Regions from separate parts of the Pseudomonas sp. S2_A05 genome, predicted to be linked through region 3. Evidence: predicted binding sites of a transcription regulator. Region 3 holds the regulator's gene; each other region holds the start of a gene.
The links. Region 3 encodes FliA, which starts transcription of late flagellar genes. Its sites were predicted from a motif close to CTAAAGTTTNNNNNNNNNNNGCCGNTAA; they were not measured.

Region 1: the regulator FliA is predicted to act here: its motif matches at 2,206-2,233, upstream of AB4O12_RS20685 (methyl-accepting chemotaxis protein).
Region 2: the regulator FliA is predicted to act here: its motif matches at 3,179-3,206, upstream of flgM (flagellar biosynthesis anti-sigma factor FlgM).
Region 4: the regulator FliA is predicted to act here: its motif matches at 5,095-5,122, upstream of AB4O12_RS17245 (methyl-accepting chemotaxis protein).

What each region holds. Positions count from the first base shown of each region.
Region 1 is NZ_CP162775.1:4,521,585-4,528,990, reverse strand. Features, by position in the region: gene AB4O12_RS20695 (NorM family multidrug efflux MATE transporter) at 1-1,075, opposite strand, end outside; gene AB4O12_RS20690 (LysR substrate-binding domain-containing protein) at 1,235-2,155, shown strand; gene AB4O12_RS20685 (methyl-accepting chemotaxis protein) at 2,344-4,320, shown strand; gene AB4O12_RS20680 (aldose 1-epimerase family protein) at 4,516-5,730, shown strand; gene AB4O12_RS20675 (YifB family Mg chelatase-like AAA ATPase) at 5,727-7,220, opposite strand.
Region 2 is NZ_CP162775.1:3,163,985-3,171,390, forward strand. Features, by position in the region: gene flgB (flagellar basal body rod protein FlgB) at 1-70, opposite strand, end outside; gene cheR (protein-glutamate O-methyltransferase CheR) at 430-1,257, opposite strand; gene AB4O12_RS14410 (chemotaxis protein CheV) at 1,304-2,236, opposite strand; gene flgA (flagellar basal body P-ring formation chaperone FlgA) at 2,319-3,080, shown strand; gene flgM (flagellar biosynthesis anti-sigma factor FlgM) at 3,243-3,569, shown strand; gene AB4O12_RS14425 (flagella synthesis protein FlgN) at 3,618-4,085, shown strand; gene AB4O12_RS14430 (flagellar brake protein) at 4,175-4,921, shown strand; gene AB4O12_RS14435 (MFS transporter) at 4,996-6,384, opposite strand; gene AB4O12_RS14440 (glutamine synthetase family protein) at 6,454-7,406, opposite strand, start outside.
Region 3 is NZ_CP162775.1:459,301-466,706, reverse strand. Features, by position in the region: gene AB4O12_RS02190 (protein-glutamate methylesterase/protein-glutamine glutaminase) at 1-444, opposite strand, end outside; gene AB4O12_RS02185 (chemotaxis protein CheA) at 494-2,779, opposite strand; gene AB4O12_RS02180 (protein phosphatase CheZ) at 2,833-3,621, opposite strand; gene AB4O12_RS02175 (chemotaxis response regulator CheY) at 3,640-4,011, opposite strand; gene fliA (RNA polymerase sigma factor FliA) at 4,179-4,919, opposite strand; gene fleN (flagellar synthesis regulator FleN) at 4,916-5,746, opposite strand; gene flhF (flagellar biosynthesis protein FlhF) at 5,863-7,203, opposite strand; gene flhA (flagellar biosynthesis protein FlhA) at 7,215-7,406, opposite strand, start outside.
Region 4 is NZ_CP162775.1:3,782,636-3,790,041, forward strand. Features, by position in the region: gene AB4O12_RS17220 (energy-coupling factor ABC transporter permease) at 1-313, opposite strand, end outside; gene AB4O12_RS17225 (DUF1780 domain-containing protein) at 504-1,130, shown strand; gene AB4O12_RS17230 (MOSC domain-containing protein) at 1,127-1,654, shown strand; gene AB4O12_RS17235 (DUF3094 domain-containing protein) at 1,706-1,879, shown strand; gene AB4O12_RS17240 (NAD(P)/FAD-dependent oxidoreductase) at 1,943-3,241, shown strand; gene AB4O12_RS17245 (methyl-accepting chemotaxis protein) at 3,398-5,023, opposite strand; tRNA gene AB4O12_RS17250 (tRNA-Pro) at 5,185-5,261, opposite strand; tRNA gene AB4O12_RS17255 (tRNA-Lys) at 5,359-5,434, opposite strand; tRNA gene AB4O12_RS17260 (tRNA-Pro) at 5,440-5,516, opposite strand; tRNA gene AB4O12_RS17265 (tRNA-Asn) at 5,526-5,601, opposite strand; gene clpB (ATP-dependent chaperone ClpB) at 5,899-7,406, opposite strand, start outside.

The DNA of each region.
Region 1 (7,406 bases), 1.9 Mb from region 3:
CCAGACGGATCACCTCGGCAAACGCCGGGTCATTATGGTCCAGGAACAGGCCGACCAACTGGTTCGGCCACAGCCAGAACACCAGGGCGAAGCCGAGCATCACCACGGCGCCGAAAGCGATACCGACACGCCCGGACATCCGTGCATCGACCAGTTGCCCGGCGCCGTAGTGTTGGCCGACGCGCATGGTGATGGCATAGGACATCCCGGCCGGGACCATGAAGGCCACCGACACGATCTGCAGGGCGATCTGATGCGCACCCATTTGCATACTGCCCATGGTGCCCATGCACAACGCGGCAAAGGCAAACAGCCCGACTTCCACCGCATAGGTGCCGCCAATCGGCAGGCCCAGGCGCCAGAGTTCTTTCAGGTATTGCCGGTTCGGCCGCGACAGACCGGCGCGCAACGGATAAGCGTCATAAGCCGGATGCCGACGGATATGCCAGGCCAGCGCCAGTGCCATGCAGTTGGCGACAATCGCCGTGACCAGACCGATGCCGGTCAGACCCAGTTGCGGCAGGCCGAACATGCCGGTGATCAGCGCGTAGTTGAGCAGGAAGTTGGCCACCGTGCCGGCGAGGCTGATGACCATCACTGGCGTCGCCCGGCCGATTGCACTGGTAAAGCCGCGCAGCGCCATGAAGCTCAGATAACCGGGCAGGGCGAAAGGCAGGGCGATGAGGAATTGCCCGGCGGCGTTGACGTTGGTTTCGGTCTGGCCGAACAGCAGCAACACAGGTTTGAGGTTCCACAACAGCAGCCCGGCGCCGAGGGCCATCAGCCACGCCAGCCACAACCCGGCCTGGGTCAGGCGCGCGGCACCGATGATGTCGCCGGCACCCTGACGGATCGCCACCAATGTGCCAACTGCGGCAATCACGCCGATGCAGAAAATCGATACAAACGAGTAGCTCGCCGCACCGAGGCCGCCACCGGCCAGCGCTTCGGGACTGAGGCGCGCCATCATCAGGGTGTCGGTGAGCACCATCAGCATGTGCGCCAACTGCGAAGCAATCAGCGGCCCCGCCAGCCGCAGAATGGCCCAGAGTTCGGTACGCACAGGATGCTGCATGGTCATCACCACCCAAATATCAGAGGAAGCAGAAGAGCGTCGATTCTCGGCGCTTGGCAGGCTTTGCACAAAGGGATAAAAAGGATGGGTGGCATGATTAATACTCATCCTGAAACGTCCTGCCGAATTGGCTGTATCCCCGCTACTGGAGCTTTTTGCATGTCCCGACGCCTTCCGCCGTTGTATGCCCTGCGCGCATTCGAAGCGGCAGCGCGACACAGCTCGTTCACCCGCGCGGCGGAAGAGTTGTCGATCACCCAGAGCGCGGTCAGTCGGCACATGCGCACCCTTGAAGAACACTTCGCCTGCCGGCTGTTTCATCGCAGCGGGCGCAACCTGCAACTCACCGAATCGGCGCGGCTGCTGCTACCCGGAATCCGCGAAGGCTTCGCCGCCCTTGAGCGCGCCTGCAATACCTTGCGCGCCGAGGACGACATCCTGCGCATGAAAGCGCCATCTACCCTGACCATGCGTTGGCTGCTGGCGCGGTTGAGTCGCTTCCGCCATTTGCAGCCGGGCAATGAGGTGCAATTGACCAGCGCATGGATGGATATCGATTCGGTGGACTTCAACAACGAACCGTTCGATTGCGCGGTGTTGCTCAGTGACGGGCATTTCCCGCCGGACTGGGAAGCGAGCCTGCTGTTTCCCGAGGAATTGATTCCGGTCGGCGCGCCGAACCTGCTCAATGATCAACCTTGGGATGTAGCGCGTCTGGCGACCGCCGAACTGCTGCACCCGACCCCGGATCGCCGTGACTGGCGCAGTTGGCTGGAGCGCATGGGTCTGTCCGAGCAAGTTTCGCTTAAGGGCGGGCAAGTGTTCGATACGCTGGAGCTGGGCATGATCGCGGCGGCGCGCGGCTACGGCGTTTCGATGGGGGATCTGTTGATGGTTGCCGAAGATGTTGCGCAAGGGCGCTTGAGCCTGCCGTGGCCTACGGCCGTCGCCAGTGGCCTGAATTATTACCTGGTCTGGCCAAAGCCGCGCCCGGGAGGTGAACGTTTGCGCCGCCTCAGCGATTTTCTGCAGAGCGAAGTCCGCGCCATGCAACTGCCGGCGGTGGCGCGCTTGAGCTGAAACGTTCGAGCCGGCACAATGCCACCACTGCGCCATACCCACGCAATCCGCTCAAGTATTCGGTTTTACCGCCGACTACGAGCATGTGGAACCGTCGTGCCGGTTCCGCGTTACACCCCACTATTAGAATATTTTCCGGGCAATTACCGCGATCAAGGAGGATTCGGTGGCTCGGCCAGGAGCTGTTCATGTCTCAACCTCGTGCTCGGATCGCCTCGCAGCTGGGTCTTGCCCTTGCTGTGATACTGGCGATAGTCATCAGCGGCAGTACGGTGTTCGCCTTGCGTTCGCTGGATTCCGCCAACCTCGCCACCCGTGAAGAGCATCTGGCCAGTGAGGCCCGGCTGCTGGCCGATCAACTGAGTACCTTCCACGGTACGCTGCGCGAAAGCACCCTGCGCCTGAGCGGTCTGTTCGAAAAACGCTTCGGCAGTGGCCTGAGTGTGCACCCCGATCAGCCAGTGACCGTGGCCGGCGTGCAGACCCCGGGTCTGCATCTGGGCAACGAAGTGCTGAACAACAACTTCAAGGAAGTTGACGAGTTCAAGCAGATGACTGCCGGTGTGGCCACGGTATTCGTGCGCAGCGGCGAAGACTTCATTCGCGTCAGCACCAACGTCAGCAAGCAGGACGGCACCCGTGCCATCGGCACCGTGCTCGATCATGCCAACCCGGCCTACGCGAAGTTGATGGCAGGGCAGAGTTATGTCGGCCGCTCGTTGCTGTTCGAGCGCTACTACATGTCGCAGTACACACCGGTGCGCGATGCGGGCGGCAAGATCATCGCCGTGTTGTATGTAGGTTTCGATTACACCGACGCGCAGAACGCGCAGTTCGCCAATCTCAAGCGCTTCCGCATTGGCAAGACCGGCTCGCTGGCGCTGCTCGACGAGCAGAACAAATGGCTGGTGCCGATTGCCGGCGTCGAAAACCTGGATCAAGCCGCCCCGACCATTAACAACCTCGTCAAAACCCCGGGCAAGGGTGAGTTCTGGAGCGACAAGGGCGAGGACTTCTACAGCATCGCCGTGCCGTTCGAAGGTGGCCCGTGGTCGGTGGTGGCGAGCATGCCGAAAGCCGAGATCCGCGCGGTGACCTGGAGCGTCGGTACGCAACTGGCGATCGGCAGCCTGCTGGCGATGTTGCTCGCGGTCGGTTCCGTAGTCTGGCTGCTGCGCAGCAAACTCGCGCCGCTGGGCGATCTGGTGCGTCAGGCTGAGGCCTTGGGTGCTGGTGATCTGAGCGTGCGTCTGAACGTATCGAGCCACGATGAAATCGGACAGCTGTCCCGCGCGTTCAACCAGATGAGCCAGGCGCTGTCGACCATGGTCGAGCACATCCGCCGCGCCTCGGAAGAGGTCAACAGCCGTGCGCAGGCGCTGTCCGGTTTGTCCGGTGGTGCTTACGAAGGCATGGAGCAGCAGTCGGGCGAAATCACCAGCATGGCCGGCGCCGTGGAAGAGTTCAGCGCGACGTCGTTGAACATCGCCGACAACATGGGCGCGACCCAGCGCCTGGCGCAGGAAAACGCTCAGCAAACGCAGATCGGCCGCAGCTCGATGGAAGAAGCGTCGTCGTCGCTGGAGCAGATCGCCGGTGCGCTGAACAGCACCGCCAGCGTGATCAACACGCTGGGGCAGCGCTCTCAGGAAATCGGCGGAATTGTCGGTGTGATCACCTCGATCGCCGAGCAGACCAACCTGCTGGCACTCAACGCTGCCATCGAAGCCGCGCGTGCCGGTGAACAAGGTCGCGGTTTTGCCGTGGTCGCGGACGAAGTGCGCAGCCTCGCCTCGCGTACCCGTCAGGCGACCGATGAAATCTCCAGCATGATCCACAGCATCCAACAGGAAACCGGCAACGCGATCAGCACTATGGAACAGGGCAACGTGCTGATGCAGGAAGGCCTGTCGCGCAACGCCAATGTCGCCTCGGCGCTGGCGCGGATTGACGAGCAGAGCCGTTCGGCAGGCCAGCAGTTTGCTGCGATCACCACCGCCACTCAGGAACAAAGCAGCACTGCGACGTTGCTGAGCAGCAATTTGCAGAGCATCGCCTTGGCCAACAGCGAGCAGCGTGAGGTGGTGTCGAACCTGGCTGTCACCGCGAAAGAGCTGGAGAAGCTGGCGGCGGATCTGCGTTCCGAGGTTGACCGCTTCCGTTGATGCATCTTTGAAACAGCTATCGCGAGCAGGCTCGCTCCCACAGTAGTCGGCGTAATTCACAAATATTGTGAAGGCCCGATGTCCCTGTGGGAGCGAGCCTGCTCGCGAATGCTTTTCTCCCACCGCTTCTTTGCACTTGCTGAAACGTTTCCGCAGCGCTATAAAAATGGCACAACTCCAATAAAGGCTGCTGCCATGACCCCGCTCAAACTCCTCGTCGCCCTCGGCGCATTCTCTGCCGCTTCTCATGCCATGGCCTGGGACTATGTCCTGCTCGACGCCAACACTCCGGCAAAAAACCGGACGATCACCAGTGAGCAACTCGGTGTAAAAACCGCCAAACCGTTTTCCGTGACCCTGCGTACTCTGCATGGCGGTCGTCAGGAGGGCGTCAGCATCGTCGACATCGATAACGGCACGATGAAACTCTCGGTGGTGCCAACCCGTGGCATGAACGTATTGCAAGCTTCGGTGGGCGACGTGCGCATGGGCTGGGACTCGCCGGTCAAGGACGTGGTCAACCCAGCGTTCATCGAGCTCAACGGTCGCGGTGGTCTGGGCTGGCTGGAGGGCTTCAATGAGCTGGTCACCCGTTGCGGTTACGAGTGGGTTGGCCATCCCGGCATGGACAACGGCGAACTGCTGACCCTGCACGGTCGCGCCGCCAACATCCCGGCCAGCACCGTCACTTTGCACATCGACGAGAAGCCGCCGTATGCCATCACGCTGCGTGGCGAGCTGAAAGAGCAGGCATTCAAGAAAGTCGATTTCTCGGTAGCGACCGAACTGGTCACCGAACCGGGCAGCGCAAGCTTCGCCCTTAACGACACCCTGACCAACAACGGCGACTATGCGAAGGAATATCAGGCGCTGTATCACAGCAACTTCAGCACGCCGTTTCTTGAGCAAGGGGCAAAATTCGCTGCGCCGGTGAAGCAGGTGTCGCCGTTCAACGACAAGGCCAAGGGTGATCTGCCCGACTGGCAGACCTATCGCGCGCCGACCAAGGATTACGATGAAACCGTCTACAACGTCGTGCCTTACGCCGACGCCAAGGGCGACACCTTGACCGTGTTGCACAACAAGGCCGGTAGTCTCGGCGTATCCGTTGGCTTCAACACCGAGCAGTTGCCGGTGTTCTCGCTGTGGAAAAACACCGACACCCAGGGGCAGGGCTACGTCACCGGGCTGGAGCCTGGGACGAGTTTTTCCTATAACCGTCGCTATCAGCGGCCGTTGAATCTGGTGCCGACCATCGCCCCAAAACAGCACAAGCAGTTCCAGATCAGCTACAGCCTGTTGGCGGATAAAGCTGCGGTGGATAACGCCTTGAAGCGCGTGACCGAGATTCAGGCCGGGCGCGACACTGAAGTGCGTCAGGCACCGCTGGTTGATCTGACCGAGCATTAAGGTGTCGCCGGCCGGTATTGCAGTGCCTCGGCCAGATGCTCGCGGGTAATCGCATCGGCCTGCTCAAGATCCGCCAGTGTGCGCGCGACCTTGAGCAGGCGATGCGCCGAGCGCAGCGACAGGATCAGTCGCTCGCAGGCCGCCTCCAGCCATTTCTCGTCAGCTGTGGATAACTTGCAGTGACGCTTGAGCCCCGGCAGATCGAGAAACGCATTGGCACAGCCCTGACGCTTCTGCTGTCGTTCGCGAGCCTCGGCCACCAACGCAGCAGCGCTGGCGCTGTTTTCGCCGGGCTTGGCTGCCGGATTCAACGCGGTTGCCTCCCGCGCCACGGTCAGGTGCAGATCGATACGATCCAGCAGCGGCCCTGACAACTTGTTGCGATAGCGTTGGACCATATCCGGTGTGCACGAGCATTTGCCGCTGGGTTCGCCAAGATATCCACAGGGGCACGGATTCATCGCGGCAACCAATTGAAATCGCGCGGGGAAACGTACGCGATCCTTGGCCCGCGCGATGACGATATGTCCCGACTCCAAAGGCTCGCGTAAAACTTCCAACACCTTGCGATCAAACTCCGGCAACTCATCGAGAAACAGCACGCCGTGGTGGGCGAGGGTGATCTCGCCGGGTTGCGGTTTCGAGCTGCCACCGACCAATGCCGGCCCTGAAGCCGAATGGTGTGGTTGGCGGAAGGGGCGTTGCGGCCAGTGAGTCAGAGGCACCCCGCTGGCGACCGATTGAATCGCTGCCACTTCCAGCGCCTCGCATTCGGAAAGCGGCGGCAGCAAACCCGGCAGACGACTGGCCAGCAGCGTCTTGCCGGTTCCCGGTGGCCCGCTGAACAACAAATTGTGAGCTCCCGCTGCGGCAATCAGCAGTGCGCGCTTTGCGGCTGTTTGACCCTGCACTTCGTTGAGGTCGGGATAGGGCTTGGCAGCGTGCATCAAACCATCGGAAACGTAAGGCTCCACCGGCGTATGCCCATTGAAATGCGCCACCGCTTCCAGCAAATGATCGACCGCAAACACCTTGAGCCCGGATGCCAGGCACGCCTCTTCCGCATTCGCTCGAGGCACCACCAGCGCCCGTCCGGCCTTGCGCGCCGCCAGTGCCGCCGGCAGCACGCCACGCACCGGCCGCACGGCACCCGACAGCGCCAACTCACCCAGACATTCCACCTCGTCCAGGGTCAGGCAGGGCACCTGCACACTCGCCGACAGAATCCCCAAGGCAATCGCCAGATCAAACCGCCCGCCATCCTTGGGCAGGTCCGCCGGCGCCAGATTCAAGGTGATCCGCCGCGCCGGAAATTGCAGTCCGGAATTGATGATCGCGCTGCGTACGCGATCCTTGCTCTCCTTCACCGCCGCTTCAGGCAGGCCGACCATGGTCAGCGACGGCAGACCGTTGGCCAGATGGACTTCGACGGTAACAGCGGGGGCTTCCACGCCAATCTGGGCGCGACTGTGGACAATGGAGAGGGACATGGTCGTTCCTTGAGCTGAATCGGGGAGCCGCTTCCTGCGGGTTTTTGAAGGGTAGTTGAGCCGGGTTTCGGTGCTGAAATAGAGGTTTACAAGACGTATCCAGACCCGATGGGCTGTCACTGCTTGCCTGAATTAGAGCGTTGACTCTCGCACGGCATTGAAGGATCATCCCATTCGAGGACTGCA
Region 2 (7,406 bases), 2.7 Mb from region 3:
CGGCACGCTGGGCGCGGAAGCCCAATGCCTTTTCGTGAATGCCCAGCGCTTTGTCGAAGCTGATGCTCATGTCGGGAACCTTCAGGTGACCGGTTTTTCGTACTTGAGCTTTAGCAAGTGCCGTGCCAAATGATCAAAGCCCCGTATTCCGGGGCTTTGCGCCTGACAGGCAAAGCGGCAATGCCAGAAAAGCGGCAACCGGTTACCGCCGGATGCCGCTTTTCTGCCGCTTGCCGTCGTTGCCAGGTCAGCGCAGATCCCTGTGGGAGCGAGCCTGCTCGCGAAGGCGGCGTGTCAGGCGCCAACTGTCTTATGGACAGACCGCTTTCGCGAGCAGGCTCGCTCCCACAGGGGATTCGTGGAAAATAATTCGGGCATAAAAAAAGGAGGCCTTTGCGGGCCTCCCGTTTTTGTATCAGCGCAAACCGCTTATTTCGCCTTGTAGATAATCCCCGGGCTGCACTGAACCATCTGGTAATGATCCGGCAATCCGTTCAGCGCTTCCGAAGCGCCAAGGAACAGATACCCGCCCGGCTTCAACGTGCTGTGAATGCGCAACAGGATGTCCTTCTTCACTTCGGCAGAGAAGTAGATCAGCACGTTGCGGCAGAACACGATGTCGAACTTGCCCAGCGCCGCGTAGCTGTCGAGCAGGTTGAACGAGCGGAATTCCACCCGGCTCTTGATCGGCGCCTTGACCACCCAGCGCCCCGGCCCTTTCGGGTCGAAGTAGCGTTGCAGGCGTTCCGGCGACAGACCGCGACCGATCGCCAGGCTGTCGTACTCGCCGGTCTTGCAGTTGTTGAGCATCAGGCCCGACAGATCGGTGGCAACGATCTGCACACCCATCTTCAACTGCCCCAGGTTGCTGCGCTCGAACTCGTCGATCGACATCGACAGCGAGTACGGCTCCTGCCCCGACGAGCAGGCCGCCGACCAGATCCGCAGACGCTGGTTGGGGCTGGCCTTGATCGCTTCCGGCAGTACCTTGTTCTTCAAGACTTCAAACGGATAGGTGTCGCGAAACCACAGGGTTTCGTTGGTCGTCATGGCATCGACCACCTGCTCGCGCAAACCGCTGCGCGGCTGGGTCTGGATGCGCTGTACCAGCTCACCCAGGGACTTGATGCCTTGCTGCTCCATCAGTTTGTTGAGACGGCTCGAGACCAGATACTGCTTGTTTTCACCGAGCAGAATGCCACAGGCTTTTTCCAGGAAGACCCGGAACTGTTCGAAATCCAAATTACCCGTAGACAATGATGCCGCCTCTTAAATCGTGTTGACCGCCAGGGGCAGAAGGCCCCTAGCTGATATCTGCTGCTTTGATCCGGTCGACTACCCGGGATGCGAGGTCATCAGGACGGAATTTGGCCAGGAAGTCATCAGCACCGACTTTCTTCACCATCGCCTGATTGAATACCCCCGACAACGAAGTATGCAGGATGATATGGAGCTTTTGCATGCGTGCGTCGCCGCGGATTTCCGCCGTCAGGGTGTACCCGTCCATCTCCGGCATCTCGATGTCGGAAATCATCATCAGGAACTCTTCTTCCGGCTTCTTGCCCTCGTCGACCAGCTTGCGCAGGTAATCCAGCGCCTGCTTGCCGTCGTTCAGCGCCACCACTTCGACACCGATGGTCTGCAGACAACGCGTGACCTGCTTGCGCGCCACCGACGAGTCATCGACCGTCAGCACCCGCAGCGACAATGCCTTGGTCTGCGTCTCGACATCGACCACGCCCACCGAAATCGCTTCCGGCGTCGGCGCCACTTCGGCCAGCACCTTCTCGACGTCGATGATTTCGACCAACTGGTTGTCGACCCGCGTCACAGCGGTCAGGTAGTGATCGCGACCGGTGCCCTTGGGTGGCGGATGGATCTCTTCCCAGTTCATGTTGACGATGCGCTCCACCGAGCGGACCAGGAAACCCTGGGTCTTGGTGTTGTACTCCGTGATGATCACGAACGGACTGTTCTTGTCTTTCAACGCACCGGAGCCCGTTGCCATTGCCAGATCCAGGATCGGAATGGTCGCTCCCCGTATATTCGCTACCCCGCACACGACAGGACTGGATTTGGGCATCAACGTCAGGGACGGGCATTGCAACACTTCCCGTACCTTGAACACGTTGATCCCGTAGAGCTGTGGCCCGTCGAGACGGAACAACAACAGCTCGAGGCGATTCTGCCCTACCAGTTGCGTGCGCTGGTTCACCGAATCCATTACACCAGCCATGCCCAGACTCCTACATCAACGCCAAGTGTTGTTGCGACGCACATTCATTGCTAAACGGCACGGCGCTTGCTTTTTAACTCGTATGAACGCTCAAACGACATTTTCCCGACGCCTGACATCTACCCTTCGCAAAGGGCTTTGCGCGGTGTCCGCCGTTTGCTGCTTGCTTGCTGGCAGTCCTGCCCATGCAGATGCGGTTACCTTGCCTGATATGCTTATCGGCGTGACTCAGGGCTTTCTTGAATTCACCGTAGAAGACTATTTGGCTTCCAGTCAAACCGAAGGCCGCTACGAAATCGAAGTCAACCAGCTCGACCCGCGCATGCGCATGCCCATGTGCGACAAGGAATTGACAGCGACTCTGGAGAGCCCGGCACGCCCGCTGGGCCGCGTCACGGTGAAGGTTCGCTGCGAAGGCAGCTCGCCTTGGACGGTGTTCGTACCCGCTCAAGTCCGCCTGTTTCGCGAGATCGTGACGACCACTCGTCCGCTGAAACGCGCCGGCATTATCGAGCCGCAGGATGTGACCTTGCGCGAGCGCGACGTCAGCACGATCAACCAGGGTTTCCTGACCTCGGTCGACGAAGCGATCGGGCAGAAACTTACCCGACCAACGGTCGCCGATCAGGTCATAACTCTGGTGCATCTGGAACAGGCCGAAGTGGTCCGTAAGGGTGACCAGGTGGTGATCACTGCGCGCAGCGGCACCCTTGCCGTACGCATGCCGGGGGAAGCGCTCTCCAATGGCGGCATGAAAGAACAGATTCGAGTAAAAAACCTTAATTCTCAAAGAGTTATCAAGGCGCAGGTGATTGCGCCGGGACAGGTCGAAGTGGCCATGTAAAAGCCTCGTGGAGAAAACTGGCGCCGATCCCGTCGCTTCCCTAAACTGTGCCGCAGCAGGTCTCGCAACGGCGCATGCAAGCTTATGGTTGATTGGGCCTAAAGTTTTTCAGGGGATAGCCGAAAACATGGCAAGCGTCCAAATTCCCAGAGGTTTTTTATCATGGTTATCGATTTCAACCGATTGAACAGTTCCTCGTCACTAACCGGCAGCACACGTACCAGCAACGCCAAGGAAAGCGCTGAAAACAGCCCCTCCGCGCCGCTGAATACCCAGGCCGAACAGGCCAATGTCGCCAAAAGCGGGGAGTCGGTACACCTCAGCAATGAGGCTCAACAGTTGCAGAAGGTCACTGACAAGCTGCGCGATCAGCCTGCTGTCGACAAAGCCCGTGTGGCCGAGTTGAAAGCCGCGATTGCCGATGGCAGCTATAAAGTCGACAGCAACCGTGTAGCCAGCAAACTGCTCAACTTCGAAGCCCAGCGCTAGGCTTTTGCCGGCGCCAGGCTTTTGGACGCTTAAACCCCAAGGCCAGCCATGCACGACACTAACTTATTGCAACTGATCAACGACGACTTTGCTCCAGCGCAACAATTGCTGGAGTTATTGCAAACCGAATCCCTCGCTTTGCATGGTCGCGACATGCCGTTGCTGGAAGAAATTCTGGCGACCAAGCAAGCGTTGATCATTCTGCTCGAGCAGCATGGCCGCAAGCGCAGCGAAATCCTCGCCAGCCTCAACCTGCCGACCGATCGCACAGGTCTTGAGCAACTGGCCAGCCAGTCGAGCATTGGCGACCAGTTGCTGACCCAGGGCGATGCCCTGACCGCGCTGATCGCCCAGTGCCAGGCTGCCAACGTCAAGAATGGCCAGTCGATCCAGATCCAGCAGGCGACCACGGCCAATCAGCTGAAGATCCTCACCGGCGGTGAGCCGCCAGCGCTGTACGACGCCAGCGGGACCTTTGCCAAACCGGTCAAGCCGCGAACGCTCAGCCAGGCATGAGCCATTCGCTGACCCTGTACTATCCACCTGCGCAACATGCTGGCAAAATACTGGCCAGTCGTCTTATTTTGTCTGGAGATTGAAGAACCGTGTCCAACACCCTAAGCGCGGATGATGCTCCGCAGCCTCCGAAGGTGCTCACCACGCCACTGGAAATCTCCAGCAACCTGCGCCAGCTGCAAGACAGCCACGATCCGCTGATCATCACCTTCCATGAACGCAGCCAGCGCTTTCAGAGCTACCTGATCAAGGTCGACCGCGAAACCGCGACGATCGCCCTGGACGAAATGATCCCGCGCGATGGCGAGCGCTTCCTGCAAGCGGGCGAACCGTTCAAGGTCGAAGGCTTTCATGACGGCGTGCGCATCGCCTGGGAATGCAACGGCACGCTGAACATCGAAGAATCCGACGGCGACCGTTTTTACACCGGCGACCTGCCGAGCGAAGTGGTCTACCACCAGCGCCGCAACGCCTTCCGCGCTGCGTTGAAACTCACCGACCTGGTCAGCGTTGAACTGGGCGGCGAAAAGCTCAAGGTTCCTCTGCACGGCAAGCTGCTGGACATCTCCGCCACTGGCTGCAAATTCCGCTTCGAAGGCGACATCACTGATCGCCTGCAACTGGGCCAGGTCTACGATCGCCTGATCGCCCCGCCGCTGTTCGGCAATCAGCCAACATCGGTCGAGCTGCGCTACCTGCACTTCGAAGAAAAACTCAACATCACCTTCGCCGGTCTGCGCTTCCACAACATCAGTGGCCAGGCTGCGCGCAACGTCGAGCGTTTCGTTTACCAGTTGCAGCGTGAAGCACGGCGTTTCGACAAAGACGATCTCTGAGTCGCAGCGACCAATAAAAAGGGCAGTCCTGTGCGGGACTGCCCTTTTTTTATGCGCCGATGTTTATGTGCGACTCAAGGCCTGCCACCGCTGATATCCGGCGCAGGCTTGTCGTCATCGCCACTGTCCTGTTCGGTTTCAACGACTGCTTCCGGCTGCGCTTCGGGCTCAGGCTCAGGCTCAGGAGTGACCGGCGCCGGGTCCTGGACCATCTGCTCCTGCACCACCTGCTCATCGACACGCGGGTCAAGCGCCGCCACCAGCGGCGAGCTCGACATGCTGTCCGGCATTGCCACGTGATGCAGCGGTGCGTCGTCGACCTGGTGCAGGTTGGTCACTGCTTTCGGACGAATCCGCCAGACCAGCACCAACGCGAAGAAACTGAAGAACGCATACAGGCTCTGACTGCCGAGAAACTTCATCAGCACGCCCGCGAGCAGCGGCCCGATGCTCGCGCCGACGCCGTAGGTCACCAGCAACATCGCGGTCAGCGACACCCGGCGATCGCCTTCGACGTGGTCGTTGGAAAACGCCACCGCCAGCGGATACAGGCAGAACTGCACCAGCGAACAGAAGAAGCCGACGACGAACAACACCTCCAGCGGCACCTGCGGCATGATCGCCAACGGCAACGCCGCCACCGCCAGAAACCCGGCAAAGCAGCGAATCAGCAATGCGCGGTCATAACGGTCGGACAACCAGCCCAACGGCCACTGCACCAGCAGACCGGCAAAAATGCAGCTACCCATGAACAGACCGACCTGCTCGGTCGTCAGCCCCTGTTGCGATGCATACAGCGGCGCCAGACCGTAGAACGAACCGATGATCAGACCGGCGCCGAGCACCGTGCTCAGCGATTGCGGCACACGCTTGATAAAGAAGCGCGGCTCCATCGGCGCGGGGTGCAGAGGCGCCGGGTGAATCCGTCGAGTCAGCGTCACCGGCACCAGACACAGGGCAAAGCACAGCGCCACCAGCATCAGCAGTTCCAGGCCGAGGCCGGGGTGCATGACCAGAATCAACTGGCCCAGCACCAGGCCCAGATAAGAGGCGATCATGTAACCGCTGAACACCAGCCCGCGCTGATTGGCATCGGCCTGCTCGTTGAGCCAGCTCTCGATGACCATGTACTGACACATCATGCCCAGACCGACGATCGTCCGCAGCACCAGCCACGCCGGCAGCCAGTCCACCAGCCCATGGCCGAGCACCGCCGCGCCGACGATCCCGGCACACGCCGAGTAGGCACGGATATGCCCGACCCGGGCGATCAGGCGATGGCCGATCTTGCCGCCCAGCACCAGACCGAAATAGTTGGCCGCCATCAGCGCACCGACCCACAGCCCGTCGACATTGTCGGCGGCCAGACGCAAAGCCAGATAAGTAGAAAGAAGGCCTGAGCCGATCAACATCATCAGCGAGGCAAAATACAGCGCTCGAAAGGATTTCCAGATTTGGCGCATCGGCGTTCCGAGCGGCTCCTTGCAGTAAATACCGGGCGGTCAGATCGACAGCCCGGCAGCAGCGATACGTCAGGCCTGGGCGGCCAGTACACGGCGCTCCCAGGGAGTGATTTCATCAAAGAAGCTGGTCAACTCCATGGTCTTCGAAGCGATGTAGCCTTCGATGAACTCCGACCCGAACAGTTCCCTCGCCAACTGGCTACGTTTCAGACGCTCCAGCGCGGCGTGCAAGGTACACGGCAAGGCCAGATTATCCGGCACGGCGAACTCACCCTGGATTGCCGCGCTCGGCTCCAGTTCCTGCTCGATGCCATGCAAACCCGCAGCCAGACTGGCGGCGATCGCCAGATACGGATTGGCGTCGGCGCCCGGCAAGCGGTTTTCGACCCGACGTGCGACCGGCGAGCTGGCGGGAATACGCAAGCCGGCGGCGCGATTGTCATGGGACCAACAGGCGTTGTTCGGCGACGCGTACGGATGACACAGGCGCTGATAGGAATTCACGTTGGGCGCAAACAGTGCGGTGAAATCGGCGAGGCCTGCCTGTTGCCCGCCGATGAAGTGGCGGAACATCGACGTCGGCTCGCCGTTCGAGTCAGTGAAGACATTCTTGCCGCTGCCGATCTCAACGATGCTCTGGTGAATATGCATCGAACTGCCCGGCGTGTGCGCCAGCGGTTTGGCCATGCACACCACGCTCAGGCCATGCTTGAGCGCGACCTCCTTGAGCAGGTGCTTGAACAGGAACGTCTGATCGGCCAGCAGCAGCGGGTCGCCGTGCAGCAGATTGATCTCGAACTGGCTGACGCCCATTTCATGCATGAAGGTGTCGCGCGGCAGGCCGAGGGCGGCCATGCATTTATACACTTCGCTGAAGAACGGCCGCAGGCCGTTGTTGGAACTGACGCTGAAGGCCGACTGGCCATCCTCGCGGCGGCCGTCGAGGCCCACCGGCGGACGGAACGGCTGAGTCGGATCGGTGTTCGGTGCGAAGACAAAAAATTCCAGTTCGGTCGCCACCA
Region 3 (7,406 bases):
TGGCGCAGCGGCGGGAGCCGGCGCGCTGTAGGCACTGAAACGACGATTGCTGCGCGAGATGCTGTGGACTTTCTCGCACAGCAGCTGCTTGACCTTCTCGGGGTTGCGCGAGATGTCTTCGAAATTCTTCGGCAGGAAATCCACCGCGCCGGCGTCCAGCGCATCGAGGGTTACCCGCGCGCCTTCATGCGTCAGCGAGGAGAACATCAACACCGGGGTCGGGCAGCGCTGCATGATGTGCCGCACTGCCGTGATGCCGTCCATCATCGGCATCTCGTAGTCCATGGTGATCACGTCAGGCTTGAGGGCCATGGCCTGATCGATCGCCTCTTTACCGTTGGTGGCCGTACCGACCACCTGGATGCTCGGATCCGCCGAAAGAATTTCCGAGACGCGGCGGCGGAAAAAACCCGAATCGTCCACCACCAGGACTTTGACTGCCATAAACACTCCATTAGGTGCAGCGGCGCGTCATCGCGCCGCCGCCCCGGATTCAAATACGCTTTGTGGCGTAACGCTTGAGCATGCTTGGAACATCGAGAATCAGCGCAATGCGGCCGTCACCGGTGATGGTGGCGCCGGACATGCCCGGAGTTCCCTGGAGCATTTTGCCCAATGGCTTGATGACCACTTCTTCCTGGCCGACCAGTTGATCGACGACGAAGCCGATCCGCTGAGTGCCCACCGAAAGAATCACCACATGGCCTTCGCGCTGCTCTTCGTGAGCGGCGGAGCTGACCAGCCAGCGCTTGAGGTAGAACAATGGCAGCGCCTTGTCGCGCACGATCACCACTTCCTGACCGTCGACGACATTGGTGGTCGACAGGTCGAGGTGGAAGATTTCGTTGACGTTGACCAGCGGGAACGCGAACGCCTGATTGCCCAGCATGACCATCAGCGTCGGCATGATCGCCAGGGTCAGCGGCACCTTGATGACGATCTTAGAACCCTGGCCCTTGGTCGAGTAGATGTTGATCGAACCGTTGAGCTGGGAAATCTTGGTCTTCACCACGTCCATGCCGACACCACGGCCGGACACGTCGGAGATTTCGGTCTTGGTCGAGAAACCCGGAGCGAAAATCAGGTTGTAGCACTCGGTATCGCTCAGGCGATCGGCGGCGTCCTTGTCCATCACACCGCGTTTTACCGCGATCGAACGCAGGACGTTCGGGTCCATGCCTTTGCCGTCGTCGGAGATCGACAGCAGGATATGGTCGCCTTCCTGCTCGGCCGCCAGCACCACGCGACCGCCACGGGCCTTGCCCGATGCTTCGCGTTCTTCCGGCGACTCGATGCCGTGGTCGACGGCGTTGCGCACCAAGTGGACCAGCGGGTCGGCGAGGGCCTCGACAAGGTTTTTGTCGAGGTCGGTTTCTTCGCCCACCAGTTCCAGGTTGATCTCTTTCTTGAGCTGACGTGCGAGGTCGCGAACCAGACGCGGGAAGCGCCCGAAGACCTTCTTGATCGGCTGCATCCGCGTTTTCATCACGGCGGTCTGCAGGTCAGCGGTGACCACGTCGAGGTTCGACACGGCCTTGGACATGGCTTCGTCGCCGCTGTTGAGGCCCAGACGCACCAGACGGTTACGCACCAGCACCAGCTCGCCGACCATGTTCATGATCTCGTCGAGCCGCGCGGTGTCGACGCGCACGGTGGTTTCCGCTTCGCTGGCCGGCTTTTCTGCCGGGGCAGCAGCTGGCGCGCGGGCCGGAGCCGGTGCAGCAGCGGCGGCCGGTTTCGGCGCCTCGGCTTTCGGTTCAGGCTTGGCGGCAGGCTTCGGCGCAGCAGCGGCAGCCGGAGCTTTCGCCGCTGGCGTGGCGACGCTCGACACGGAGCCGGCAGTCGCAGCGCTGGCGTCAAACTTGCCTTTGCCGTGCAGTTCGTCGAGCAGCGATTCGAATTCGTGATCGCTGATCAGGTCACTGCCGGCCGCAGCGGCTGCCGGTGCAGCAGGTGCTGACGGGGCCGAAGCGATGGCCGATTCCAGCGCGTCAACGGCGAAGTTGCCCTTGCCGTGCAACTGATCGAGCAAGGCTTCGAATTCGTCGTCGGTGATGTCCGAGCTGTCGCCAGCAGCAGGCGCGGCCGGAGCAGCCGGCGCTGCTGGTGCCGCCGGAGCGACCGCATCGACAGCAAACTGGCCCTTGCCGTGCAGCTGATCGAGCAGCGATTCAAATTCGGCGTCGGTGATTTCATCGCTGGCCGCCGTGTCGGCAACCGGCGCGGGCGCCACAGCAGCGGCCGGAGCCTCAGCCTGGGCCTTGACGGCATTCAGCGAGTCCAGCAGTTGTTCGAATTCGTTATCGGTGATGTCCTCCGAGGAGTCGCTTTCAACAACCAGGTCTTCGATCATCTCGGCAACCGGCGAAGCCGGGGCTTCATCCGCCGATTGCGGTTCGGCCAGACGCGCCAGCGCGGCCAACAGTTCCGGCGTGGCAGCGGTGATCGGTGCACGCTCACGGACTTCGCTGAACATGCTGTTCACTGCGTCCAGTGCTTCGAGCACCACGTCCATCAGTTCTGCATCAACGCGACGCTCACCCTTGCGCAGGATGTCGAACACGTTTTCGGCGATGTGACAGCACTCCACCAGCTCATTGAGCTGAAGGAAGCCGGCGCCCCCTTTTACAGTGTGGAAACCGCGAAAAATTGCATTGAGCAGATCTGCATCATCCGGGCGGCTTTCCAGCTCGACCAGTTGTTCGGACAGTTGCTCAAGAATCTCGCCGGCCTCAACCAGGAAATCCTGAAGGATCTCTTCATCGGCGCCGAAGCTCATTAATGGGGTGCTCCTACAGGTCTAAAAACCCAAAAAACCCGAATTCCGAAACTCTAGAATCCAAGGCTGGATAACAAATCGTCCACATCGTCCTGACCGGACACAACGTCTTCTCGTTTATCGGCATGAATCTGCGGACCTTCACCCTGCGAGAGATGTTTTTGTGGATCTTTTTCAGCAAGCATTGCGGCGCGGTCATGTTCGATGCCCGCAAAGCGGTCGACCTGACTGGCCATGAGCACGAGTTTGAGCAGATTGCTTTCGACTTCGGTGACCAGTTGGGTCACACGCTTGATCACTTGACCTGTGAGGTCCTGGTAATCCTGAGCCAGCAGGATGTCGTTGAGGTTGCTCGACACCGCACGGTTGTCCGTGCTGCTGCGTGACAGAAAACCGTCGACCCGGCGCGCCAGTTCACGGAACTCTTCAGCCCCGACCTCGCGACGCATGAAGCGGCCCCAATCGGCGCTCAACGTCTGCGCTTCATCAGCCAGACTGTTGACCACCGGGGTGGCGCTTTCCACCAGATCCATGGTGCGGTTGGCCGCGGCTTCCGTCAGCTTGACCACATAGCCCAGGCGTTCGGTGGCGTCGGTGATTTGCGACACTTCCTCGGCCTGCGGCATGTGCGGATCGATCTGGAAATTGACGATCGCACTGTGCAGTTCACGTGTGAGCTTGCCCACTTCCTGATACAGGCCGCGGTCACGGGTCTGATTGAGCTCATGGATCAGTTGCACCGCGTCGCCGAACTTGCCTTTTTCAAGGCTCTCGACCAGTTCGACCGCGTGTTTTTTCAGGGTCGATTCGAAATCGCCCTGTGATGATTCGTTATGCTCCATAGCTCCCCCGCGCATTCATCAGCCGATGCGTTCGAAAATCTTCTCGATTTTGTCTTTCAACGCCTGAGCCGTGAAAGGTTTGACTACGTAACCGTTCACACCGGCCTGAGCGGCCTCGATGATCTGCTCGCGCTTGGCTTCAGCAGTCACCATCAACACCGGGAGGTGCTTGAGTTTTTCATCGGCGCGCACGTGACGCAGCAGGTCGATACCGGTCATGCCCGGCATGTTCCAGTCCGTTACCAGAAAGTCGATGCTGCCGCTGTTGAGCACCGGAATGGCAGTGGTGCCATCGTCGGCCTCGACGGTGTTGGTGAACCCAAGATCGCGCAGCAGGTTCTTGATGATCCGCCGCATCGTTGAGAAGTCATCAACGATGAGGATTTTCATGTCTTTGTTCAATTCGACCTCCAAGCAGTCTTAAACGCGCCCAGCACCTGGACGCGCCACTTCAATCAATCGGCGCAGCACTTAAAGTTTGTCTGGAGCACAACGGATCGAGACCGGCGCCGTTCATCACCGCACCAGCCTCGTTTCGCAGTGTCCCCACACTGCCTTCAGCGCGCTCGCCACTCCCCCAAACGCCCCCGCAGACGGGCCGCGCACTGGCTGTGTAACTGGCTGACCCGCGATTCACTGACGCCAAGGACTTCACCGATTTCCTTGAGGTTCAGCTCTTCGTCGTAGTACAGCGCCAACACCAGTCGCTCACGCTCCGGCAAATTGGCAATCGCGTCCGCCAGCGCCGCCTGGAAGCGTTCATCTTCCAGATCGCGTGACGGCTCCATATGAGCACTCGCGCCATCCTCGTGCAGCCCTTCGTGTTCGCCGTCCTGCAACAGGTCGTCGAAACTGAACAGGCGACTGCCCAAGGTGTCATTCAGAATCCCGTAGTAATCGTCGAGACTCAATTGGAGTTCGGCCGCAACCTCGTGATCTTTAGCGTCACGGCCGGTTTTAGCTTCAATCGAGCGAATCGCGTCGCTGACCATCCTGGTATTACGGTGAACCGAGCGTGGTGCCCAATCCCCTTTGCGCACTTCATCGAGCATCGCGCCGCGGATTCGAATGCCCGCGTACGTTTCGAAACTGGCGCCTTTGCTGGCGTCGTATTTGGTCGAGACTTCCAGCAACCCGATCATCCCGGCCTGGATCAGGTCTTCGACCTGCACGCTGGCCGGCAGGCGCGCCAGCAAGTGATAGGCAATGCGCTTGACCAGCGGCGCGTAGCGCTCGATCAATTCGTATTGCGCGTCACGCGCCGACTTTTTGTAAAGATTCATGCCACTGGCGGTCATATCACAGGCCCTGCGGTTTGCTGCACGAGACGCTCGACGAAAAATTCCAGATGCCCGCGCGGGTTGGCGGGCAGCGGCCAGGTATCGACCTTCTGGGCGATGGCCTTGAAGGCCAGTGCGCACTTGGAACGGGGAAAGGCTTCGTAGACGGCGCGCTGCTTCTGCACTGCCTTGCGCACGCTTTCGTCGTATGGCACGGCGCCGACGTATTGTAGGGCGACGTCGAGGAAGCGATCCGTGACCTTGGTCAACTTGGCGAACAGGTTGCGCCCTTCTTGCGGGCTCTGCGCCATGTTGGCCAGCACGCGGAAGCGGTTCATGCCGTAGTCGCGGTTGAGCAACTTGATCAGCGCGTAAGCGTCGGTGATCGAAGTCGGCTCGTCGCAGACCACCAGCAACACCTCTTGCGCGGCACGAACGAAACTGACTACCGAGTCACCAATACCCGCAGCGGTGTCGATCACCAGCACGTCGAGATTGTCGCCGATGTCGCTGAACGCCTGGATCAGGCCGGCGTGTTGCGCCGGGCTCAGGTGCACCATGCTCTGCGTGCCGGAGGCCGCCGGCACGATGCGAATCCCGCCCGGGCCTTGCAACAGCACGTCGCGCAGTTCGCAACGGCCTTCGATAACGTCGGCCAGTGTGCGCTTGGGTGTCAGCCCCAGCAGAACGTCGACGTTCGCCAGGCCCAGGTCGGCGTCCAGCAGCATGACCCGACGGCCAAGCTCTGCCAGCGCCAGCGACAAGTTCACTGACACGTTAGTCTTGCCGACGCCACCTTTGCCGCCGGTCACCGCGATCACCTGTACGGGATGCATGCTGCCCATGTTATTTCTTTACCTTGTCTTGCATAGACGGAGGCCACATTACTGGCTGCGCGTTCCTGATCGGAACAATGCGTGGCAGACCATCGATGTAGGTACAAAAACTGTTCATGATTACCTCAGCCAACCTGCTTGGTCGGGCTGTGATAGATATCAGCGAACATGTCAGCCATGGCTTCTTCGCTGGGTTCTTCCTGCATTTGCACGCTGACGGCGCGGCTGACCAATTGATGACGACGCGGCAGATGCAGATCATCCGGAATCCGTGGGCCATCGGTCAGATACGCGACCGGCAATTCATGACTGATCGCCAGGCTCAACACTTCGCCGAGACTGGCCGTTTCATCCAGTTTAGTCAGGATGCAGCCGGCCAGCCCGCAACGCTTGTAACTGTGATAAGCGGCGGTTAGAACCTGTTTCTGGCTGGTGGTTGCCAGGACCAGATAATTTTTTGAGCGAATGCCACGCCCGGCCAGGCTCTCAAGCTGCATGCGCAACGCCGGATCACTGGCTTGCAGGCCGGCAGTATCGATCAAAACCACGCGTTTGCGTAGCAGTGGATCCAATGCCTGCACCAGCGACTGACCCGGATCGACGTGCGTTACCGGCACGTTGAGGATGCGCCCGAGGGTTTTCAATTGTTCCTGCGCGCCGATGCGGAAGCTGTCCATGCTCACCAGCGCAACGTTCTGCGCGCCGTACTTGAGCACATAACGCGCGGCAAGCTTGGCCAGCGTGGTGGTCTTGCCCATGCCGGCCGGGCCGACCATGGCAATCACACCGCCCTCTTCCAGCGGCTCGACTTCCGGTACGGCAATCATCCGCGCCAGGTGCGCCAGCAGCATGCGCCAGGCCTGACGGGGTTCTTCGATATCGGTGATCATCGCCAACAGATCGCGCGACAGCGGGCCGGACAGGCCGATGCGCTGCAGACGGCGATACAGATTGGCCTGGGCCGGACGGCTGCCTTGCAGCTGATTCCAGGCCAGGGTGCCGAGCTGCACTTCCATCAGCTCGCGCAGGCTGTTCAATTCAAAACGCATCGAATCCAGTGCACGCGGATCGACACCCGCCGAGGCCTGCGCAGGCGCTGCGGCCGGGCGCGTCGGTGCGGCGTAGGTCGGCTCGCTCAGCGGCTCGGCAGCAGTCAGCGGCAGGCCTGCGGTCAACGGCAGCCCGGCGAACAACTGCTGATTGGTGTTGCCGTCGGCTTCGCCACGCAGGCTCAGCTCGGCCTGGGCGGTGACGATGCGCGACTGGGTCTTGCGCAGCTCGTCTTCGAGTTCCATGTTCGGAACCCGTGGCGCCAGCGCCGACAACTTGTAATCCAGAGCCGCCGTCAACTCGACGCCGCCGGCAATGCGGCGGTTGCCGATGATGGCGGCATCAGCGCCCAGCTCATCGCGAACCAGCTTCATGGCCTGACGCATATCGGCGGCGAAAAAACGCTTAACTTGCATAAACCACTACCTCAGCCGTTGGGCCCTACTGTCGCAACGATGGTCACTTGCTTGTTGTCCGGTACTTCCTGGTAGGCCAGTACATGCAGCCCTGGCACTGCGAGGCGGCCGAAACGCGAGAGCATCGCGCGGATCGGTCCTGCTACCAGCAGGATCACCGGTTGGCCTTGCATTTCCTGACGCTGGGCCGCTTCGATCAACGA
Region 4 (7,406 bases), 2.7 Mb from region 3:
CGAGATCCTGTCGCCCCAACAACACCAGGCCAATCTGCGCAACCAGCCCGCCGACAATCGCCAGCGGCCAATCGAGCAGCAGCGTCACCGCGGTCATGCCGATGAAGTGATACGACACGCCGGTGTCGAAATCCCTGCGCACCAGCCACAGCAGAAACAGCGCGAACACCGTGCCGAACAGCAAGTGCTGCCGGCGACTGTCGCTGAACAGCTCGACCCATGGCGCACGCATGATCGCCCAGAGCAGCGCCGGCAGATAAATCAGCCAGCCGAGTGTCAGGCTTGCCGTTGAAAGCAGTTCGGCACCGATCATGATTCCCTCACCTGCTACTCGACACGCTTTTTTGTAGGAGCTGCCGAAGGCTGCGATCTTTTGATCTTGTTTATAAAAGCAAAAGATCGCAGCCTTCGGCAGCTCCTACAAGGGCGCAATCGCGCGACGTTTATGTCTGAGCCGATGCAAAGCTATCTGCTTGTCGCATTTGGACGCTAAGCTTGGGCTTATGGATGATTCAGATTATTTACGCCTGCTGACCATCGCGGCCGAGCAAGCCAACGCGTTCCTGTCCAATGCCCGCAAATGGGAGCGTGAGCGTTGGGTCTGCCAGCGCCTGCTGCAAGGTCTGAACATCCCCTACCGCGCCGACGAATTCGCCCCGGCCGGTGAGCCGCCGGACGTGTTGTTTCGCGATGCCAATTTCGAAGTTTTTTTCGTCCTCGATGAGGGCCGCCGTCTCAATGATGAATGGCGCGACGAATTGCAGCGTCGGCGCAGCGCGTTTTCCCTGAGCCAACTGGTGCGCCGCGAAGCCAAACCTAAGCGCATCCCGGCCAATGAATTTCTCCTGCGCCTGGCGCCAACCCTGCGCAAGAAGGCGCACAACTACAAGGAACGCGGCATGGATCTGGGTGAACTGGACATCATCGCCTTCGCCAGCCTCAAGCGCGAAGTGCTCGATCTCAACAGTCATTTCCCGCCACCGACCGAATATCTGCGTCAGGGCTGGCGCTCGCTGTCGCTGGTCGGCCCGACATTCGCCCGCGTGTTGTTCGCCCACCCCGACGCACCGGACTTTCTGCGCAGCAACCTCGGCCGCAGCATTGTGTTCGACGTGGGTATCAGCCTGTGACGCCGCTGCAGCAGTTGATCGCCGAGGTTCCGCAAACCGGTCGTGTGCGCTGGATCGGTGTGCGTCCAGAATCCCGTGGGCCGATGCTTGAGCTGGACGCGGTCGAGGCGCGGCTGGAAGCCGGGCTCACCGGCGACCACGCCCGCCCGGGCATTCGCAATGCGCGACAGGTGACGCTGATCCAGTGGGAGCACTTGGCGGTGATCAATGCATTGATGGGCCGTCCCGATGACGAGCCGGTCCGGCCTGAAGATCTGCGGCGCAATCTCGTTATAAGCGGAATCAATTTGTTTAGCCTGAAGGGGCGGCGCTTTCGCATCGGGCAAGCGATACTCGAAACCACTGGCTGGTGTCAGCCCTGCGCACGCTTGCAGAACAATCTCGGCCCGGGCACGTTTCAAGCCGTGCGCGGGCATGGCGGGATCACCGCCCGGGTGTTACAAAGCGGCATCATTCGCCTCGACGATAGCGTGTGCGTCGAACCGGTTCCGGACAGCGGCTACGCTGCGTTCAATCCGGGCTGAAAACCGCTGTAGCCTGTGCTCATTCAGTAACGTCTACCTGACGAGGCAAATATGACCAGCCGCCTGAACCCCGAAGACCAAAAGCATGTCGAAGAGTACCTGCAATTGTCCCAACACCGTGTCGAGCGCCGGCCTTTCCGGCCGTGGATGCTCCTGGTGCTGGTGCTGGCAGTGACCATTGGTCTGGGCCTGTTGAGCCGATTTATCAGTTACCTGACGTTATGAGCTGCCTTGCGCTCCCTCGGGTAACCGCACCGATTTCCTTTAAAAACCTTGCGAGTTATCCCTATGTCCCATCGTATTGTCATTGTCGGCGGCGGCGCCGGCGGTCTGGAGTTGGCTACCCGCCTGGGTAAGACTCTGGGCAAGCGCGGCACGGCCAGCGTGATGCTGGTCGACGCGAACCTGACCCACATCTGGAAGCCGCTGCTGCACGAAGTGGCCGCCGGTTCCCTGAACTCCTCCGAAGACGAACTCAACTATGTCGCGCAGGCGAAATGGAACCACTTCGAGTTCCAGCTCGGGCGCATGAGCGGGCTCGATCGCGCGCAGAAGAAAATCCAGTTGGCCGCGACCTATGACGAAAACGGCGTCGAGCTGGTGCCGGCGCGTGAAGTGGCTTATGACTCGCTGGTGATCAGCGTCGGCAGCACCACCAACGATTTCGGCACCCAGGGCGCGGCGCAGCATTGTCTGTTCCTTGATACGCGCAAACAGGCTGAGCGCTTCCACCAGCAATTGCTCAACCATTATCTGCGCGCCCACGCCGGGCAGACCGACGTGGTCGAGCAGATCAGCGTGGCCATCGTCGGCGCTGGCGCCACTGGCGTCGAACTGGCGGCAGAGTTGCACAACGCCGCCCATGAATTGGCCGCGTATGGTCTGGACCGGATCAAACCGGAAAACATGCACATCACGCTGATCGAAGCCGGCCCACGGGTGCTGCCTGCCCTGCCGGAGCGCATCAGCGGGCCGGTGCACAAGACCCTGGAGAAGCTCGGGGTCAATGTGATGACCAACGCAGCAGTCAGCGAAGTGACTGCCGACAGCCTGATCACCGCCGATGGCAACGAGATCAAGGCCAGCCTGAAGGTCTGGGCTGCCGGCATTCGCGCACCGGGTTTCCTCAAGGACATCGACGGTCTGGAGACCAACCGCATCAATCAGCTGCAAGTGCTGCCGACTCTGCAAACCACTCGCGACGAAAACATCTTTGCCTTCGGCGACTGCGCGGCCTGCCCGCAACCGGGCACCGATCGCAACGTGCCGCCACGGGCACAAGCGGCACACCAACAGGCGTCGCTGCTGGCCAAGTCGCTGAAATTGCGCATCGAAGGCAAGACCCTGCCGGAGTACAAATACACCGACTACGGCTCGCTGATTTCACTGTCGCGTTTTTCTGCTGTGGGTAACTTGATGGGTAACCTGACCGGCAGCGTCATGCTCGAAGGCTGGCTGGCGCGGATGTTCTATGTGTCGCTGTACCGTATGCACCAGATGGCGCTGTACGGGCCGTTCCGCACAGCGATGTTGATGCTGGGGAGCAAGATTGGTCGTGGCACCGAACCGCGTCTGAAACTGCACTAAAGCGCCAACCTGTGGGAGCGAGCCTGCTCGCGAAAGCGGTGGGTCTGTCAACACTGTCGTTGAATGATCCGGCCCCTTCGCGAGCAGGCTCGCTCCCACATTGTTTCGTGTTGTGCGCAAATCAGCAGGCGAAGGCCTGCAATTGATCTCTGTTCATCAGAGCTGAAAGCGTCGCACCATGCCCTGTAGCGCATTGGCCAGTTGCGAAAGCTCATGGCTCGACGCGCTGGTCTGGTCAGCACCCGCAGCCGAACGCACCGACAGGTCGCGAATGTTCACCAGATTGCGATCCACTTCCCGCGCCACTTGCGCCTGCTCCTCGGCAGCGCTGGCGATCACCAGGTTGCGCTCGTGAATCTCGTGCACCGACGCCGTGATCGTCACCAACGCCTCACCTGCCCGCTCTGCGAGAACCAGCGTACTCGCCGCACGAGATGCGCTGGCCTGCATTGACTCCAGCGCCTGGCTCGAACCGCTGCGCATGCCTTGCACCATCTGTTCGATTTCCTGCGTCGATTGCTGGGTGCGATACGCCAGCGCGCGCACCTCATCGGCTACCACCGCAAAGCCGCGACCGCTTTCGCCCGCACGTGCTGCCTCGATGGCAGCGTTGAGCGCCAGCAGATTGGTCTGCTCAGCGATTGCGCGAATCACGTCCAGAACCTTGCCGATGTCTTGCGATTGATTGGCCAGCGACTGCACCAGTTCGCCGGTGTTCTGTACATCACTGGCCAGGGCGTTGATCGCACTGGCGGTTTCGCTGACGCGCTCCTGGCCCAATTGCGCTGATTGACTGGACTGGCGCGTGGCATCGGACGTCGACACCGCGTTGCGCGCGACCTCCTCCACCGCAGCGGTCATCTCGTTGACCGCAGTGGCAGCTTGTTCGATTTCGTTGTTCTGCTCTTGCAGGCCTTGGGTGCTGTCGACGGTGACGGCGCTCAGTTCGTCAGCGGCGGTGGCCAGTTGTGTGGCTGAGCCGCTGATACCTTGCAGCGTCTCGCGCAGGTTCTGTTGCATCGTCGCCAAGGCCTTGAGCAAGCGGCTGACTTCGTCGTTGCCATGGGTTTCGATCGGCCGCGTGAGATCGCCCTTGGCGACACTTTCAGCGGCATCCACAGCGCTGCTCAGCGGGCGCACGATACTGCGCGTAAGCAACATCGCCAGCGCCACCGTGGCCAGCGCTGCCAGACCAATGAACAGGCTGACGATGGTCCGCGAGGTTTCATAATGCGCGGCGGACTTCTCGCTTTCGGCGGCGACCTGGCGGGCGAACAGATCGGCGAGATCGTTGAGTTGCTTGCCGGAGCCGTCGACCACGGTCTTCATGTCAACCAGCAACAATTTGGTCAACTCGTCACGCTTGCCTTGCTCGGCAAGGGTGAATGACTGGGCGATGCCGGTGCGATAGGCGGCGAAGGTTTTCTTGAACTGGTCATACAGCTGCTGACCTTCGGCAGTGTCGACCAGTTTGTCGTAGGCGGCGATTTTCTCGCTCAGTTCCTTGTCGCGGGTGTCCATCTGGCCGCGATAGGTGGCGATATTGGCCGGATCCTGATCGAGCGCCATGCGCAGGGAGATGGTACGGATGCGCAACATCAGCTCGCGGATCTCGTCGCCGCCACGAATGCTCGGCAACCAGCGGTTCTCCACCGCCACCTCACTGTCGCGAATGCTCGACATCTGCCCCAGCGCAAACACGCCGAGCAAGGCCACCAACACCGCGATCAGGGCAAATCCCGGGGCAGCCCGGGGAGCAATATTCAACTGACGAAGCAACATGACGAACGCCCTTATTCTTGTAATGGCCAGATCAAGGGGCGAAGCGTTGGCAGTCCCCTCGTGTTAGCGGGCTATCGGCAGGTTGTATGACGACTTGAAGGGATTCGCCTTTCAGCAGGCAAAAAAAATCCCCGCATCTTTCGATACGAGGATTTTCAATATGGTCGGGGTAAGGGGATTCGAACTCCTGACATCCTGCTCCCAAAGCAGGCGCGCTACCGGACTGCGCTATACCCCGGTAAAAAAAAGGCGACCTTTCAAAGATCGCCTTCTTCGATCAGCGCTTTTGGCCTCTGATCTTAAGATTCGATCCCAGCGCAAACTGGTTTCAAAAATGGTGGGTCGTGTGGGATTCGAACCTACGACCAATTGGTTAAAAGCCAACTGCTCTACCAACTGAGCTAACGACCCAAATATGGTCGGGGTAAGGGGATTCGAACTCCTGACATCCTGCTCCCAAAGCAGGCGCGCTACCGGACTGCGCTATACCCCGGTTTGAAATTGGCTCCGTGACCAGGACTCGAACCTGGGACCCAATGATTAACAGTCATTTGCTCTACCGACTGAGCTATCACGGAACTACACATTTCAATTTACAACGGTGAAGCTTTGTTGCATCTCGCCACCCGTTCGCATCGCTGCGTTCGTGTGTCTGAGGCGCGCTATTCTACAACCTAGAACACCTCTGTCAACCCCCTAAATTGCTTTCAAGTTAATGATTTGCAACTTATTTCAGATTCCAACCCGGTGGGTTGAAACGCTGCCGGTGACTGACTGCGGGGCGCACTTTACAAGCCTTTTCCTTTGAGTTCAACAGCCTGGCGAAAAAAAGGCCTCGCAATGCGAGGCCTTCCCGGTTTCATTGCCGCTGAGGCTTAGCCGAAAACGATTTCGTCGTTCTCGACCTTGCCGGTGGCGGTGTCGCCCGGCATGAAATGACCCGACAGGATCAACTGCGCCAGCGGGTTTTCGATCCAGCGCTGGATCGCCCGTTTCAAAGGACGTGCGCCATACACCGGGTCGTAACCGACGGCGATCAGCTTGTCCATCGCCTCCGCGCTCAGCTCCAGCTTCAGCTCGCGCTCGGCCAGGCGGCTGCGCAGGCGGCCCAACTGGATCTCGGTAATGCCGGCGATCTGATCCCGCGCCAGCGGCTCGAAGATCACCACTTCGTCAACGCGGTTGATGAACTCAGGACGGAAGTGCGAGGTCAGCGCGTCCATCACAGCAGCACGCTGCGCCTCACGATCACCGACCAGTTCCTGGATCTGCATCGACCCGAGGTTGGACGTCATCACGATCACCGTGTTGCGGAAGTCCACCGTACGCCCGTGACTGTCGGTCAGACGGCCATCCTCAAGCACTTGCAGGAGGATGTTGAACACATCCGGGTGCGCCTTCTCGACTTCGTCCATGAGGATCACCGAGTACGGCTTGCGACGCACCGCTTCGGTCAGGTAACCGCCCTCTTCATAGCCGACGTAGCCTGGTGGCGCACCGATCAGACGAGCCACGGAATGTTTCTCCATGAACTCGGACATGTCGATCCGCACCATCGCCTCTTCAGTATCGAAAAGGAATTCGGCCAGCGCCTTGCACAGCTCGGTTTTACCGACACCGGTCGGGCCGAGGAACATGAACGAGCCGCTCGGACGATTCGGGTCGGACAGTCCGGCGCGGGAACGCCGCACGGCATTGGCCACAGCCACGACCGCTTCTTCCTGACCGATTACCCGTTTGTGCAACAGGCTCTCCATTTTCATCAGCTTGTCGCGCTCGCCTTCGAGCATTTTCGACACCGGGATGCCGGTCCACTTCGACACGACTTCGGCAATCTCTTCTTCAGTCACCTTGCTGCGCAGCAACTGATTTTCGCTCTTGCCGTGCTGGTCGACCATTTGCAGGCTGCGTTCCAGATCGGGGATCACCCCGTATTGCAACTCGGCCATGCGATTCAGGTCGCCTTTGCGCCGCGCGGCTTCCAGTTCCTGGCGCGACTGTTCGATCTTCTGCTGAATCTGCGCAGAACCCTGCACCTCGGCTTTCTCCGAGTTCCAGATTTCCTCCAGATCGGAATACTCACGCTCGTGACGCTCGATTTCTTCCTGGAGTTTTTCCAGGCGTTTCTTCGCCGCGTCGTCGCTTTCTTTCTTCAGCGCCTGGGATTCCACCTTCAGCTGAATCAGGCGCCGCTCCAGACGATCGAGTACTTCCGGTTTGGAGTCGATCTCCATGCGGATACGGCTGGCAGCCTCGTCGATCAGGTCGATGGCCTTGTCCGGCAGCTGTCGATCCGTGATGTAGCGATGGCTGAGCTTGGCCGCAGCGATGATCGCGCCATCGGTGATCGCCACCTTGTGGTGAACCTCGTAACGCTCTTTAA